2 regions of the Streptomyces sp. NPDC002787 genome follow, and region 1 is predicted to be linked to the other one. Evidence: riboswitches for the same ligand, from Rfam matches in the RefSeq annotation. Region 1 holds a riboswitch; the other holds the start of a gene.

Evidence for each region. A riboswitch is a leader RNA that binds a small molecule or an ion and turns the genes downstream of it on or off. The one in region 1 is predicted to bind glycine.
Region 2: it holds a riboswitch for glycine, as region 1 does, so the genes downstream of both, gcvT (glycine cleavage system aminomethyltransferase GcvT) here and gcvP (aminomethyl-transferring glycine dehydrogenase) in region 1, are expected to answer to the same signal.

The regions. Positions count from the first base shown of each region.
Region 1 is NZ_JBSFVC010000069.1:5,925-9,478, reverse strand. Features, by position in the region: gene ACWD26_RS43325 (DNA polymerase IV) at 1-262, shown strand, start outside; gene ACWD26_RS43320 (PRC-barrel domain-containing protein) at 505-873, opposite strand; glycine riboswitch at 998-1,094, shown strand; gene gcvP (aminomethyl-transferring glycine dehydrogenase) at 1,266-3,554, shown strand, end outside.
Region 2 is NZ_JBSFVC010000042.1:31-3,584, reverse strand. Features, by position in the region: gene ACWD26_RS38725 (enhanced serine sensitivity protein SseB) at 1-496, opposite strand, end outside; gene ACWD26_RS38720 (AAA family ATPase) at 681-1,349, opposite strand; glycine riboswitch at 1,567-1,665, shown strand; gene gcvT (glycine cleavage system aminomethyltransferase GcvT) at 1,832-2,974, shown strand; gene gcvH (glycine cleavage system protein GcvH) at 3,125-3,502, shown strand.

The DNA.
Region 1 (3,554 bases):
GGAGGCTGGCCCCGCCACGGAGGTGGCTGTGGTGGAGGTGCGTGCGGGCGGGGAGCGGCAGTGGAGGGCCGGGCAGGATGTACGGCATGCCGAGTACGGGCATGGGTGGGTGCAGGGCAGTGGGCTGGGGCGGGTGACGGTGCGGTTCGAGAGACCGGAGGACCGGGAGCCCGGGCGGGTGCGGACCTTCAGGACGGACGATCCGGGGTTGGAGCCGGCGGAGCCGTTGCCACTGGTGCAGGGTGGGGTGGTGCGGGGCTGAGGCCGCCAGGGACCGCTATTCGCCGCTGTCGTGGTGGGGTGCCGTTGCGGCGGGATCGAGGTGGCGGGCAGGAGAAAGGGTGTGGACGAAGGGGCCGGCAGTGCGAGGGGCGTGAGCAGCGGCGTCGAGAGGTTCGCAGGGTGTAGGGCGGTGGCGGGCGGCGTTCTAGGCGAGGAGTACGACGGCAGGAGATGTGCCGGGCGCGGGGGGCCTGGGGCGGCGTCTGCGGTGGGGGCGTTCTGTCAGGGGTCTTCGTGGCCTGAGACGTTGCCGATGTCGTGGTCCACGGGTGGGGGCGGGGCTATGTCGAGGCCGTAGTGGTGGTAGAGCTGCAGTTCTTGTTCGGGGGAGAGGTGGCGGCCTACGCCGAAGTCGGGGGCGTCCTTGATGAGGGCTCGGTCGAAGGGGACGCGGAGGGTGCCTTCGATCAGTTCGCTGGGCTCCAGGGGGACAAAGGCGTCGCGGCCGAAGAGGCCCATGCGTATCGCGGCCCACTCGGGGATGCCGGTGGCATCGTCGAGATAGACCTCGTCGACCGTGCCGATCTTGCTGCCCTTGCGGTCGAACGCCTTGCGGCCGATCAGGTGGCGCGGATCGATGTCGGTCTGCACGGGCCCTCCAGGTGGTCGCAGAGGAGTCGCAAATCATTCCTCACCACTACGAAAAGGCACTTTGGGGAAGGCGGCCACTCGAAGACCCGTGCGGGGCCCGCGCTGATACGCTGGCAACGGCTGCTGACCCCGTGCGGGAGAGTCCTCCGGACACCATCCGGAGGCGCCGAAGGAGCAAATCCTCCCCGGAATCTCTCAGGCTCACGTACCGCACGGACGAGGTCACTCTGGAAAGCAGGGCGGGTGTCACGGCTTCCGCTCTCACCGACGGTGAAAACCGGTTCGTACCGGACCGGTGAAGCTCTCAGGTTGAGATGACAGAGGGGGAGGCCGTCGGGGCACCCGTGCCGTGGTGCCCCTCGAAGGTCGCGTCAGACCAGGAGGCCTCCGCAATGACCGCCCATCGCACTCCGCTCTCCGAGCTCGAAGAGGGAATCCCCTTCGAGCGGCGCCATATCGGACCAGACGTCGAGGCCCGGGCCAAGATGCTCGCGCACGTCGGGTACGGCTCGCTCGACGAGCTGACCGCCGCCGCGGTCCCGGATGTGATCAAGAACGCCGAGGCGCTGGATCTGCCGGACGCCCGTACCGAGGCCGAGGTGCTCGCCGAGCTGCGTTCGCTCGCCGATCGCAACCAGGTGCTCGGGTCGATGATCGGGCTCGGGTACTACGGGACCTTCACCCCGCCCGTCATTCTGCGGAATGTCATGGAGAACCCGGCCTGGTACACCGCCTACACGCCGTATCAGCCCGAGATCTCCCAGGGGCGGCTCGAAGCGCTGCTCAATTTCCAGACCGTCGTGGCCGACCTGACCGGTCTGCCCACCTCCGGGGCCTCCCTGCTCGACGAGGGCACGGCCGCCGCCGAGGCCATGGCGTTGTCGCGTCGTATGGGGAAGAACAAGAAGGGGCTCTTCCTCGTCGACACGGACGCGCTGCCGCAGACGATCGCCGTGATCGAGACGCGTGCCGAGCCGACCGGCGTCGAGGTCGTCGTCGCCGACCTGAGCGAGGGGATCCCGGCCGACGTCGCCTCGCGCGAGATCAACGGCGTGCTGCTGCAGTACCCGGGCGCCTCCGGTGTCGTACGCGACCTGAAGCCGGTCATCGGGCAGGCGCACGAACTCGGCGCGCTCGTCACCGTCGCCGCGGATCTGCTCGCCCTCACGCTGCTGGTGTCGCCCGGTGAGCTGGGTGCGGACATCGCGGTGGGGACGACGCAGCGGTTCGGCGTGCCGATGGGCTTCGGCGGGCCGCACGCGGGCTATATGGCCGTACGGGAGAAGTTCGCGCGCAGCCTGCCCGGGCGGCTCGTGGGGGTCTCCGTGGACGCGGACGGACACAAGGCGTACCGGCTCGCCCTGCAGACGCGGGAGCAGCACATCCGCCGGGAGAAGGCGACCAGCAACATCTGTACGGCTCAGGTGCTGCTCGCCGTGATGGCCGGGATGTACGCCGTCTACCACGGGCCGGAGGGGCTGCGGACCATCGCCCGGCGTACGCATCGGTACGCCACCGTGCTCGCCGCCGGTCTCGCGGCCGGGGGGATCGAGGTCGTGCACGGCGCGTACTTCGACACGCTCACCGTGCGGGTGCCGGGGCGGGCCGGTGAGGTCGTGGCGGCGGCGCGCGAACATGGCGTGAACCTGCACCTCGTGGACGGCGACCTCGTGTCGATCTCCTGCGACGAGACCACGACGCGGGCGCAGCTGGGCGCCGTGTGGACAGCGTTCGGGGTGCAGGGGGACGTGGAGGCCCTCGACGCCGCCGCCGAGGACACGCTGCCCGAGGCGCTGCTTCGGTCTGACGACTACCTCACGCACCCGGTGTTCCACGAGTACCGCTCCGAGACCGCGATGCTGCGCTATCTGCGCCGGCTCGCCGACCGGGACTACGCGCTGGACCGGGGCATGATCCCGCTGGGCTCGTGCACGATGAAGCTCAACGCGACCACCGAGATGGAGCCGGTGACCTGGCCGGAGTTCGGGCAGCTGCACCCGTTCGCGCCCGCCGGGCAGGCGCAGGGGTACCTCACGCTCATCCGTGAGCTGGAGGAGCGGCTGGCGGAGGCCACCGGGTACGACAAGGTGTCGCTGCAGCCGAACGCTGGCTCGCAGGGAGAGCTGGCCGGGCTGCTGGCCGTACGCGGGTATCACCGGGCCAACGGTGACGAGCAGCGGATCGTGTGTCTCATCCCGTCCTCCGCGCACGGCACCAATGCCGCGAGCGCCGTCATGGCGGGCATGAAGGTCGTCGTCGTGCGGACCGCCGAGGACGGTGAGATCGACGTCGAGGATCTGCGGGCGAAGATCGAGCAGTACCGTGACGAGCTGTCCGTGCTGATGATCACGTATCCGTCGACGCACGGTGTGTTCGAGGAGCACGTCGCCGACATCTGCGCGCAGGTGCACGACGCCGGTGGTCAGGTGTACGTGGACGGTGCCAACCTCAACGCGCTGGTGGGGCTCGCCAAGCCGGGCCGCTTCGGCGGGGACGTCTCGCACCTGAACCTGCACAAGACCTTCTGCATCCCGCACGGTGGCGGCGGCCCCGGGGTCGGGCCGGTGGCGGTGCGCGAGCACCTGGCGCCCTATCTGCCGAACCACCCGCTGCAGCCCGCGGCCGGCCCCGAGACGGGCGTGGGGCCGATCTCGGCGGCGCCGTGGGGCTCGGCGGGCATC
Region 2 (3,554 bases), on a different contig from region 1:
AGTCCACGGGGTCGTCCTGCCAGTCCGGCTCGAAGAGCCGCACCCGGGCGCCGTTCGCCGACCCGTCCAGCGGGGTCCGCCCGGCCCGGCACAGCTCGGCCACGGCGGGCGGCGGCAGCGGGATGCCCACGACACCGTCCGGGTTCAGGGCGAGGCCGATCTGCGGGGGCAGCCCGCGCGCGAACTCGACGGCCGGCGCGATCGTGTACGACATGTGGTTGCCGACGACCTGGCGGAACTGCTCCTCGGAGCTGAAGACCGGCACGTACGCCTGCCCGCCGAGCTCCATCGTGGGCAGATCGAGCTGACCGCTCTGCGGACCGCCGCCCTCCGGCAGCGGCACCCACACGAAGCTGCGGGCCAGCACCTCCACGATCCGCGCCCCGGCCGTGGGCACCCCGAGAGACGCGGACAGCACCTCCTCCAGCTCATTGCCGGGCCACCCGCCGTGCCCTTGGGGATACGCCTGTGCCGGAAAGTCCGCCGGGAAGTCCATCTGCTGCCTACCGCTTTGCTCCGTGATGCTGTTGTCCCTGCACCTTAATTGCTTCCGGGGCAGGGGCGCGCCCCTTCAGAGGCAGGGGGAACCGCGCGAGCGACCCCCACGGGCCCGCGGCCCGCCACACACCACACCCCCGCGCTCCCCCGAGAACTCACCCCCAGAGCTCATCCCCGAAATCTCACTTCGCGAAGTCGATCCGCTTCAGGACATCGGCCGCGGCCCGATCGATGAGCACCGCCGCCCCGCACCCCTGCGGCAGCCGCCCCTTCTCCACCGCCCGCAGCAGCCGCGTCATGGCACCTCTGTGCCGGGCGAACGCGTACCGCGACACCCCCCGCCCCCGCTCCCGCTGCCCGTCGCGCGCCTCATCGGGTGTGACGTCGAGCAACAGCAGATGCAGGGTGCCGCCCCGCCGCTCGGCCTCGCGCGCGAGCCACGCCCGCACCCACGCCTGCGTCCCGCAGTCGTGCACGACGACGCCCTCCCCCGAACGGAGGGCGCGCCGCAGCCCCGCGTAGTGGGCGAGGCGCACGAAGGGCCGGTAGACGGCGTACGGCAGATGACGGGCGAAGCGCGCGTCGAAGCGGTCGCGCGTGTCCTGGGAGTCGATCCTCGGACCCGGCACGGCGCGCCTCATCAGCGTCGACTTTCCGCTGCCGGGGAGCCCGGTGACCACCACCAGGTCGCGTGGTCCGAAGGACAGCTCGTGGGGACTGCGCCCGGCACGCTCCCTGAGGTCGCGGACGACCGCCCTCGGGAACGGGCCGCACGCCTCACCCACCGGTACGACGGGCTGCTTGGGCAGCGCGACGCCCGAGGTCGTCGCGTACGCCGTGGTCCTGTTCACCGTGATCGTCCTCCCCAAGGGTATGGAGGTCCCATCCCCACAGACTGTAAAGAGAAGGTAATGCCCGATCCCTCCTGGTTCAGTCCTCGTACTGCCACAAGAGTGCTACGGACCGCCGTGTCGCCCTGTGGTCGCTGTCCCCCACCTGAGAAAGGTCCCCCTGCCGTGCCGCGTCGATGCGTGCAATGATGTGCGCGCCAACTGCATACCGGCCGCTTGAATCCGCGCGGGAGAGCTCTCAGCAGTCGTTCGCTGGGGCGCCGAAGGAGCAAGTCCCTCCCTTGAATCTCTCAGGCCCAGATACCGCGCGGGCGAGGCACATCTGAAAAGCGGGCCCACCTCTCCTCCGGAGGGGGCGGCTCCACCCACGGTGCAAGTCACGACCACCGGTACGTACGGTCGTGGTGAACCTCTCAGGTTCCGATGACAGATGGGGAGGACTTTCCTCGCCTGTCATGCGTCATGCCCTGGGAGCAGAACCGATGAACAGTAGCCCCCTCGCCGAACCGCGCCGTACCGCGCTCGATGCCCTGCATCGTTCGCTCGGCGCGACGATGACCGACTTCGCGGGCTGGGACATGCCCCTGCGCTACGGCTCCGAGCGCGACGAGCACAACGCCGTCCGCACCAAGGCCGGCCTCTTCGACCTCTCCCACATGGGCGAGATCACCGTCACCGGCCCGCAGGCGGCCGAGCTGCTGGACTACGCCCTCGTCGGCGACATCGGCGGTGTCAAGGCCGGCCGCGCCCGCTACACCATGATCTGCCGCGAGGACGGCGGCATCCTCGACGACCTGATCGTCTACCGGCTGGCGGAGACCGAGGCCGGGTCCGCGCACTACATGGTCGTCGCGAACGCCTCCAACGCCCAGGTGGTGCTGGACGCGCTCGTCGAGCGGTCCGCCGGGTTCGACGCCGAGGTGCGGGACGACCGGGACGCGTACGCGCTGCTCGCCGTGCAGGGCCCCGAGTCGCCGGGGATCGTCAAAGCACTGACCGACGCCGGTCTCGACGGTCTGAAGTACTACGCGGGGCTGCCCGGCACGGTCGCCGGGGTCCCCGCGCTGATCGCGCGCACCGGGTACACCGGCGAGGACGGCTTCGAGCTGTTCGTGCGGCCGGAGCACGCCGTCGAGCTGTGGCAGGCGCTGACCAAAACGGGCGAGGGCGTCGGCCTGGTGCCCTGCGGGCTGTCCTGCCGGGACACGCTGCGCCTGGAGGCGGGGATGCCGCTGTACGGGCACGAGCTGTCCACCGCGCTGACGCCCTTCGACGCCGGGCTCGGCCGCGTGGTGAAGTTCGAGAAGGAGGGCGACTTCGTCGGGCGTACGGCGCTCGCCGAGGCCGCCGCCAGGGCCGAGACGAACCCGCCGCGCGTCCTCGTCGGGCTGGTCGCCCAGGGCCGCCGGGTGCCGCGCGCCGGGTATCCGGTCGTCGCCGACGGCAAGGTGATCGGCGAGGTCACCTCCGGGGCGCCCTCCCCCACCCTGGGCAAGCCGATCGCCATGGCGTACGTCGACGCCGCGCACTCCGCGCCGGGCACGGCGGGAGTGGGCGTGGACATCCGGGGCAGCCACGAGCCGTACGAGGTCGTGGCGCTGCCGTTCTACAAGCGGCGGAAGTGACACCTTCGTAGTCGTTCGAACGGCCGTCGTTCGCGAGCGGCACCCGTGCGGACCCCGAGAGTGACACTGGGCACATCCGCGCTGCTCAACAGTGGTTCCAGCAGTCCCCCCTTTCATCACCACTCCCCCGCGTACAGGAGAATTCAGGCCATGAGCAACCCCCAGCAGCTGCGCTACAGCAAGGAGCACGAGTGGCTGTCGGGCGCCGAGGACGGCGTCTCGACGGTCGGCATCACGGAGTTCGCGGCGAACGCGCTCGGTGATGTCGTCTACGCCCAGCTCCCCGAGGTGGGCTCCACGGTGACCGCGGGCGAGACCTGCGGCGAACTGGAGTCCACGAAGTCGGTCAGCGACCTGTACTCGCCGGTCTCCGGTGAGGTCACCGAGATCAACGAGGATGTCGTCAACGACCCGTCGCTGGTGAACACCGCCCCCTTCGAGGGCGGCTGGCTGTTCAAGGTACGTGTCGCGGAGGAGCCGGACGATCTGCTCTCCGCCGACGAGTACGTCGCCCACACCGCCGGCTGAGATGACGAGGTCGTACGCATGTCGCTTCTGAACACGCCCCTGCACGAGCTGG